DNA from 4 places in the Arthrobacter sp. 05L428 genome. Region 1 is predicted to be linked to each of the others. Evidence: predicted binding sites of a transcription regulator. Region 1 holds the regulator's gene; each other region holds the start of a gene.
The links. Region 1 encodes HrcA, which represses chaperone genes, less so after heat shock. Its sites were predicted from a motif close to TTNGCACTCGNNNNNNNCGAGTGCNAA; they were not measured.
Positions count from the first base shown of each region.

Region 1 (2,198 bases):
CGGGGAGGCCATCACCGCGTCGGCGATTCGCGACTCCTTCGAGTCTGGAACAAGGTGGTCCACCAGGACGCCGAGGCGACGGCCGGGGCCGGGCCGGAACTCCTTCACGGCGGCAGCGAGGTCGTCGATGCCGTGCAGCGGCTCGACCACGATGCCCTCGACGCGGAGGTCGTCACCCCAGACTTTCTCGACGAGTTCGGCGTCGTGCTTGCCTTCCACCCAGATCCGGCTGGCCTTCGCGACCTGGGCACGCTGTCCCTCCACCCGGACCGAACCGGAGGCGGTGCGCGCGCCGACTCCGGCACCCGCCGCGGGAACCCGCGGGGCGGGCGGCATCAGCCGGATGGGCTGGCCCTCGAGCAGGAAGCCGAAGCCGAGGCGGAAGGATCGGGACTTGCCGCGCCGGTCCTCGAGGGCCACGACGTGCATGCCGCCGGACTTCTCCACCCGGGTTACGGCGCCCACCCAGCCGGACTGCACGTCCTCCAGCACCATGCCGCGCTCCACCGGGATCTCGGGCAGCTGGGCCTTGGCGGGCGCGGAGAGATCCTGCGGGCCCCAATTCTGGTACGACATCTGCTACACACTGCTTTGCACTCGGGAATTACGGGGGACAGAACGGCGGCGCGGCCTGTGGTGTGCCGGGAAACACCAGTCCCGGGGCTCACGCCCGCAGCGAATCCAATGCTAACAACGGCGCGACTCATATTAGACTGGTTAGCACTTAGGCATGTCGAGTGCTAACCCCGGGTGTTCCTGCACGCGCGGCGGCACCGGCGAACCGATACGGGTCGATTGGAGGTGGAGAGTGAGCGAGCCACGCAAACTCGAAGTGCTGCGCGCCATCGTGGAGGACTACGTCCATTCCCGCGAGCCGGTAGGATCCAAGGCCCTGGTGGAACGGCACCATCTGGGCGTGTCCAGCGCCACGATCCGCAATGACATGGCCGCCCTGGAAGACGAGGGCCTGATCACGGCGCCGCATACCAGCGCCGGCCGGATTCCCACGGACAAGGGCTACCGCCTGTTCGTGGACCAGATTTCGGCCGTCAAACCCCTCTCTCCGGCGGAGCGCCGCGCCATCCAGGCGCTGCTCGAGGGGTCCGATGACCTCGACGACGTGCTGGACCGGACAGTGCGGCTGCTATCGCAGCTGACGAACCAGGTCGCCGTCGTGCAGTACCCGCTGTTGAGCCGGGCCCGCGTCCGGCACATCGAATTCGTGCTCCTGGCGCCGCGCAAGGTACTCACGGTCCTGATCGCGGATACGGGCAAGGTGGAACAGCGGGTGATCGACGTCGGCCAGGACTTCGGCGACGACGCCCTCGCCGAACTCCGCACCCTGTTCCTGGCCAGGCTCTCCGGCACCCCGTTGAGCTTGCTGCCCCAGTCGCTGCAGGCCGTGGTGGACAGCTGTCCGCCGGTGCGGCGGGGACCCGCCCAGGCCCTGGCCCGCGGGCTTGAATCGCTTGCCGCGAGCAGCCGCGAGGAACGGATGGTCATGGCCGGGACCGCCAACCTGGCCAGGTCCAATGTGGATTTCCCGCTGAGCATCGGACCCGTGCTCGAAGCGCTTGAAGAGCAGGTGGTGATGCTGCGCCTGCTCAGCGACATGGCGGAGGACCCGCGCGGCGTCACGGTAAGCATCGGCCGGGAGAACCCCTACGACGGCCTGTCCGAAGCGTCCGTGGTGGCCACCGGCTACGGACCGGACGCCACGGCCAAGGTCGGAGTCCTTGGCCCCACCCGGATGGACTACCCCACCACCATGGCCGCCGTCCGTGCGGTGGCCCGCTACCTTTCGCGGATCCTCGGGCCCTGACGGGCCGGATCCGGAACCGGACTTCTTGCCAACTACAGGCAGTGCCCCACTGGCAGTACAAAAAGGAAGAGATACAGACTTTGAGCAGCCACTATGACGTTCTTGGAGTCTCCCGTGAAGCCACGGGGGAAGAGATCAAGAAGGCCTACCGCAAGCTTGCGCGGACCCTGCACCCGGATGTGAACCCCGGTGATGACGCTTCCGAGCGCTTCAAGGCGGTCACCCATGCCTACGAGGTGCTTTCCGACCCGCAAAAGCGCCGGGTCTACGACACGACGGGCAACGAGAACGGGAACGACAACGGCTTCGGCGGCGGCTACGCCGGCCAGGGCTTCGCCTTCCAGGACATCTTCGAAACCTTCTTCGGCGGCGCCGG
Region 1 covers NZ_JBFTNW010000001.1:1,252,954-1,255,151, forward strand. Annotated here, with positions in the region: gene AC1DH3_RS05815 (DUF3097 domain-containing protein) at 1-576, opposite strand, end outside; gene hrcA (heat-inducible transcriptional repressor HrcA) at 809-1,822, shown strand; gene dnaJ (molecular chaperone DnaJ) at 1,903-2,198, shown strand, end outside.

Region 2 (2,198 bases), on a different contig from region 1:
CCCAGGACGGCGGCGCCAAGACCCTTGCCGTGGTGCACGAGGAAGGCGACTACGGCAAGGACGTCTCCGTGGCCGTCTCGGCGGCCGCGAAGGCCGCGGGCCTGGGCACCTCCGTCGACGCTGAATTCAAGGCCGGTCAGGCGCAACAGGCGGCCGCGGCGGCCAAGGCTGCCTCGCCGGACGCCGTCGTGCTGGTGGCCCGGGACGGTGCCCAGGGCGCCATCGCCGAGCTCAACAACGCGGGACTGTCCGGAAAGAAGCTCATCCTCAGCGACGGGGCCGTAAACCAGTACGGCAACGGCCTTGGCTCCAAGGCGCTGGACGGGGCCCGCGGGGTCCTGCCGGGCACGTTCCCCTCCGCGCACTTCCAGGCAGAACTCGTGGCCGTCGACCCGGGCCTGAAGGACATGGCGTTTGCCGCCGAGACGTACGACGCCGTCAACCTCGCCGCCCTCGCCGCCGCCGCGGCGGAGGACGACGCTGGGACCTCCATCGCCTCGAAGCTGGTCGCAGTGTCCGGCGGAACGGCTGCCGGTACCGGGGCCCCGTCCGGGGAAGCCGCGGCCTGCAAGTCCTACCAGGAATGCGTGGCCGCGCTCCGCGCCGGCAAGCGCCCCGACTACGACGGCGCCTCCGGCCCGATCAACTTCGACAGCAACGGCGACGTCACCGCCGCCGCCTACATGGTCTACAGCTATGGCCCGGACAACAACGCCGAGATGACCGGCAGCGAAACCGCCCGCAGCGCCGGCTCCTGATCGCTCCTAGCGAAGAGCGCCCGGCGGGGCGCACCCTGACCTCACCACTGCTTGCACTCTCCCCGGGGGAGTGCTAATTATGGAGTTAGCACTCCCGCGTATTGACTGCTAACTCGACGCCCCGGTTCGGCCGGTCGCGTGGAGGCGGCGGACGTACCGGGAGCGAGAGAAATACCTGGCTGGGGTGAGATCCCCGGCCCGGCGGCGTACAGAGGCTGCCGGGTTGGAATCGTCCGTCGCGGGCACCGCAGCGCAAGGTTCATTCTTAACGACTGTCCCGAAAGGACTACTGCCGTTATGGCCAAGATCATTGCATTTGATGAAGAGGCACGCCGCGGTCTTGAGCGGGGCCTGAACATCCTCGCCGACGCCGTCAAGGTCACCCTCGGCCCGCGTGGACGCAACGTCGTCCTCGAAAAGAAGTGGGGCGCCCCCACGATCACCAACGATGGTGTCTCCATCGCCAAGGAGATCGAGCTGGACGACCCTTACGAGAAGATCGGCGCCGAGCTGGTCAAGGAAGTTGCCAAGAAGACCGACGACGTCGCCGGTGACGGTACCACCACGGCAACCGTGCTGGCCCAGGCCCTCGTCAAGGAAGGCCTGCGCAACGTCGCGGCCGGCGCTGACCCGCTGTCCCTCAAGCGCGGCATCGAGAAGGCTGTTGAAGCGGTCACCCGCGAGCTCCTGGCTTCTGCCAAGGAAATCGAAACCAAGGAAGAGATCGCCGCCACCGCGTCCATCTCCGCCGGTGACAACGAAATTGGCGCCCTGATTGCCGAAGCCCTGGACAAGGTCGGCAAGGAAGGCGTCATCACCGTCGAGGAGTCGAACACCTTCGGCCTCGAGCTGGAGCTCACCGAGGGCATGCGTTTCGACAAGGGCTACATCTCGGCCTACTTCGTCACCGACGCCGAGCGTCAGGAAACGGTCCTCGAGGATCCGTACATCCTGATCGTCAACTCCAAGATCTCCAACGTCAAGGAACTGGTTGCAGTCCTCGAAAAGGTCATGCAGTCCAACAAGCCGCTGCTGATCATCGCCGAGGACATCGAGGGCGAGGCCCTGGCCACCCTGATCGTGAACAAGATCCGCGGCACCTTCAAGTCCGTCGCCGTCAAGGCTCCGGGCTTCGGTGACCGCCGTAAGGCACAGCTGGCCGACATCGCCATCCTCACCGGCGGCCAGGTCATCTCCGAGGAAGTTGGCCTCAAGCTTGAGACCGCCGGCCTCGAACTGCTGGGCAAGGCACGCAAGGTTGTTGTCACCAAGGACGAGACCACCATCGTCGAAGGTGCCGGCGACGCCGACCAGATCGCCGGCCGTGTGTCCCAGATCCGCGCCGAGATCGAGAACTCCGATTCCGACTACGACCGCGAGAAGCTGCAGGAACGCCTGGCCAAGCTGGCCGGCGGCGTTGCAGTCATCAAGGCCGGTGCC
Region 2 covers NZ_JBFTNW010000003.1:81,241-83,438, forward strand. Annotated here, with positions in the region: gene AC1DH3_RS09010 (ABC transporter substrate-binding protein) at 1-758, shown strand, start outside; gene groL (chaperonin GroEL) at 1,056-2,198, shown strand, end outside.
Region 2: a site for HrcA is predicted at 844-870, ahead of groL (chaperonin GroEL). Genes of this name have one in related genera too.

Region 3 (2,198 bases), 830 kb from region 1:
GTGCGGCGGGCCGGGTCCAGCCAGACGCCGTCAATCCCGTCGAGCGGGACGGCGGCGGCATCGGCATGGACGACGGTGGCGTTCCGGAACGGGATCAGGTTCATCGTGGCGCAGGCGGCGGTGGTTTCGTCCAGTTCCACGGCGGTCACCTTGATGTCCAGCGAGGCCAGGGCCATTGCGTCGGCTCCCAGTCCGCAGCCCAGATCCGCCACATGGGCAATCCCGGCCTCGGCGAAGCGCTGCGCGTGCCGCGCCGCTACGGTCAGCCGGGTGGCCTGTTCCAGGCCGGCCCGGGTGAAAATCATCTGCCGGGCGAATTCACCGAACTTCGCTTCCGCCTTTGTCCGCAGGCGGGACTGGGTGAGTGCCGCGGACACCAGTTCGGGGGAATGGCCGGCCTTCCGGAGCGAGGCGTTGAGGCGGAAGGCCTCCTCCTCGCGGTACGGTCCCAGCGAGGCCAGCAGCTCCCAGCCCTCCGGATTGAGGAGCGGGGCGATCTGGTCCTGCGTAGTCTCAGCCATGCCATCAAGCGTAGTTCAGGCGGGGAACGCCCGGCGCGCCCGATAGGCTGGACGGCATGGATGGCAGGGACACAGACGACTTCGGCACGGCAGGCACCCGGGAGAACGCCGTCGGGGAGGCCCGGGACAGCCGGGGACTGGCCCGCTTCGCCCGGCCGGCGCTGATCGCCGGCGTCGTGATCGCCGTCGTGTGCGTGGCGTTGCTCGTCATTATCTTCTTACTGGACTCCTTCAATGCGACCGTCTACTCGGTCGGCGGCAAAGACGTGAAGGATGCGACCGATGAGGCGCGCGCGATCCGTGACACCTATGCCGCAGCCCGGGTGGGCGGCATCATCGCCCTCGTCCTCGGCGCGGTCGCTGCCCTCGCCGGCGGCTTTGTGCTGTACCGCGAACGCAACGCCTCCGCCCGGATCGAGGAAGACGACGACGGCCAGGACTGGGACTACGAGGACCTGGCGGGGGAGTAGGCCGCCCCAGCCTGGGCGCGGACCGAGGGACATGCCCATCCTTCGGCACCAGCACCGGACATATTGCCGATATGTCCGGTGCCGGCCGGTTGCGATGGGCATGTCCGTCACTCCGGACGGTCCCGCCGGACGTTCACCAGTGACGAACTTCTGGCACTCACCTTGACCGAGTGCTAACTACTTACATAGAGTCGTCATTAGCACTCTCCCTAGGCGGGTGCTAACACGTGAAGCATGTTCCGCCGGGCTACTGCCGGCACCGCGACGACGGTTTGTACGCCACGGATCACCGCTTCATAGTCCACAAATTTGCTGACGAAAAGGAGAGGTCCGAGTGTCGGTCTCTATTAAGCCTCTTGAGGATCGTATTGTTGTCCGCCCGCTCGAAGCCGAGCAGACCACGGCTTCCGGCCTGGTTATCCCGGACTCCGCACAGGAGAAGCCGCAGGAAGGCGAAGTTGTTGCAGTAGGCCCCGGCCGCTTTGATGACAATGGCAACCGCGTTCCCGTTGACGTTGCCGTTGGCGACGTTGTCATCTACTCCAAGTACGGCGGAACCGAAGTTAAGACCGGCGGCACCGAGTACCTCGTGCTCTCCGCCCGCGACGTTCTGGCGATCGTCGTAAAGTAACTCTCTTGGACCCCCGCGCCGCCGATCCTTCGCTTTGAACGAACGGCTGCGCGGGGTTCTGTCTTGAAAGGACAAAACCATGGCAAAGCAGCTTGCGTTTAACGACGCTGCCCGCCGGTCGCTCGAAGCCGGCATCGATAAGCTCGCCAACACGGTCAAGGTGACGCTCGGCCCGCGCGGCCGCAACGTCGTGCTGGACAAGAAGTGGGGCGCCCCCACGATCACCAACGACGGTGTGACCATCGCCCGCGAAGTAGAGCTGGACGACCCGTACGAAAACCTTGGCGCACAGCTCGCCAAGGAGGTCGCCACCAAGACCAACGACGTCGCCGGCGACGGTACCACCACCGCCACCGTCCTCGCCCAGGCCCTGGTCAAGGAAGGCCTGCGCAACGTTGCCGCCGGCGCCGCCCCGGGCCAGATCAAGCGCGGCATCGAGGTCTCCGTCGAGGCCGTGGCCGCCCGCCTGCTCGAAAACGCCCGCCCGGTCGAGGGCACCCAGGTGGCCAACGTGGCCGCGATCTCCGCACAGAGCGACGAGGTCGGCGAGCTCCTGGCCGAGGCCTTCGGCAAGGT
Region 3 covers NZ_JBFTNW010000001.1:423,660-425,857, forward strand. Annotated here, with positions in the region: gene AC1DH3_RS02080 (THUMP-like domain-containing protein) at 1-521, opposite strand, end outside; gene AC1DH3_RS02085 (hypothetical protein) at 578-991, shown strand; gene groES (co-chaperone GroES) at 1,326-1,622, shown strand; gene groL (chaperonin GroEL) at 1,702-2,198, shown strand, end outside.
Region 3: a site for HrcA is predicted at 1,142-1,168, ahead of groES (co-chaperone GroES). Genes of this name have one in related genera too.

Region 4 (2,198 bases), 800 kb from region 1:
ATCGAGGCAGGGTCTGCCATGCGAAGTGGCACGGCCACCGAACCCGGCGGACTGCCGGCGAGCAGCCCGGGGCCGACGAACTGTGAGTCGGAGAGTAGCTGGCCCTTGCGCAGGGCCACGGCGAGCTGTTTCCCGTCCAGTCCGGCAGGGTCAAGCGGGCCGGCGGGCAGAACGCCGGGCGGGATCTGGATGGCGACGACGTCGGCCGCATCCAGCACCCGGCCGGCCGGGAGATCCTTGGCCGCGGCCCACGCGGTGACGGTGGCTTCGGGCGCAGGAGTCAGCTGCTGCACGGCCATGCCGGCGGCGAGGCACAGCAGCAGGGCTATGACCAGCCTTCGGTGTCTTCCCAGCCAGCCGCGGAAGCGCCGCCTCGGCGGAAATTTGCGGCGCGAGCCAGGGCGGATGGCAGCGCGCGGAAGCGGTGACGGAGACGATCTGAAACGCGGCGTCGACCCGTAAGACGGTGCTGATCGGGAAAAGAGTGTGCGGCGGCTGCGGTGGGCCATGTCGCCACGTTATGGTGGGGAAGCCAGCCGGCGTCAGGCCCGGGCGGCGCTATGTGGACAACCGTGGGGGTGCCGGCGTGCCGGGTACTAGTTGGCGGCGGCGGAAGCCGGTGCGGAGCTCGCAGCCGGGCTGGCAGCGGGGGCGACGGCGCTGCCCTTGCTATCGCGTGAGTCGGTCCGGTAGAAGCCGGAGCCCTTGAACACGACGCCGACGCTGTTGAACTTCTTGCGCAACGTCCCCTGGCACTCCGGGCAGGTCGTCAGGGAGCTGTCCGTAAACGACTGCACGGTCTCGAAGGCGTGGCTGCAGTCCTTGCAGGCATATGCATACGTGGGCACTGGGGTTCCTCCTCTTGGACAAACGAGCAGGTCCCGTGCTGCCGGAGCGGCATCTCCGCCACCGGAATCGGTGGACGAGGAAACCGCATTAGCAGTCGCAGGGCCTGAGTGCCAATTCTATCACCCGCCGGCTGCGGCTAGGAAAGCCCGGCAAGCCGGACCAAGCCGCCAGGAGTCAGGGCGGCCGCGACCTTCTGATCGAAGGACTCCGCCGGGATGCTGCCAGCGGGGAGTACCTCGGCGTCGTAGACGACGGCCGCCGTCGGCAGCGGGCCGTCGCTGGCCCGGGAAGGGCCCGCCGGCAGTGTGGCGAGGGCCGCAAGGAACTTGTCGTAATAGCCGCCGCCCTGCCCGATCCTGTTGCCCGAACGGTCCAGGGCCGTGGCGGGGAGGAAGATTCCGGCCACGTCCCGCATCACGGACGTGCCGAGCCGTTCACCGGTCGGCTCCTGGATGGGTGCATAGCGGCTGCGGACAAACTCCGAGGCCGGGGTCCAGTACACCCAGCTCAGCGCCAGTCCAGGTTCGCAGACCGGGAGCAGCACCCGGTGGCCGGCATCATGCAGGGCGGCCAAGAGAGGCAGGGTGGGCGGCTCGGAACCGACGCCGAGGTAGGCAGCGAAGGTGCGTGGTCCGCCGTCGGCCAGCCCGGAGGCCCACGCCAGCCCGTGCCGGGCGATTGCCGAACCGGCGGCATCCAGCTCCGCCGGCGACATCGCTGTCCGGCGCAGCCGGTGCCGCGAACGGATCTCTTCCTTGGTGCTCATGCGGTGGCGTCCTCTCGCCCGGGCGGCGCCTGATGATGTCGGCTGCCGCGGCTGCCGTGCCGGTGGGGACAATTACCTGATGTTTTGCCCCCTCAGTTAGATTAGTCGAGTGATTACACCCAACGCCTCCGTCCGTAAGGCCGTCATCCCCGCTGCGGGCCTCGGCACCCGTTTCCTTCCGGCCACCAAAGCGATGCCGAAGGAAATGCTGCCGGTCGTCGACAAGCCGGCCATCCAGTACGTGGTCGAGGAAGCCGTGAACGTGGGCCTCAACGACGTCCTGATGATCACCGGACGCAACAAGCGCGCCCTCGAGGACCACTTCGACCGCGTGCCCACCTTGGAAGCGACGCTGGAGGCCAAGGGCGACACCGCCAAGCTGGAGTCCATCCAGGCCGCGAGCAACCTGGGCGATATCCACTACGTCCGCCAGGGCGACCCCATGGGCCTCGGGCACGCCGTGCTGCGCGCCAAGCAGCACGTCGGTTACGAACCTTTTGCCGTGCTGCTGGGCGACGACCTCATCGATGCCCGCGACGAGCTGCTCAGCACCATGATCGAGGTCCAGGCAAAGACCGGCGGC
Region 4 covers NZ_JBFTNW010000001.1:449,847-452,044, forward strand. Annotated here, with positions in the region: gene AC1DH3_RS02170 (RcpC/CpaB family pilus assembly protein) at 1-299, opposite strand, end outside; gene AC1DH3_RS02175 (FmdB family zinc ribbon protein) at 597-848, opposite strand; gene AC1DH3_RS02180 (5-formyltetrahydrofolate cyclo-ligase) at 986-1,615, opposite strand; gene galU (UTP--glucose-1-phosphate uridylyltransferase GalU) at 1,725-2,198, shown strand, end outside.
Region 4: a site for HrcA is predicted at 937-963, ahead of AC1DH3_RS02175 (FmdB family zinc ribbon protein). Genes of this name have one in related genera too.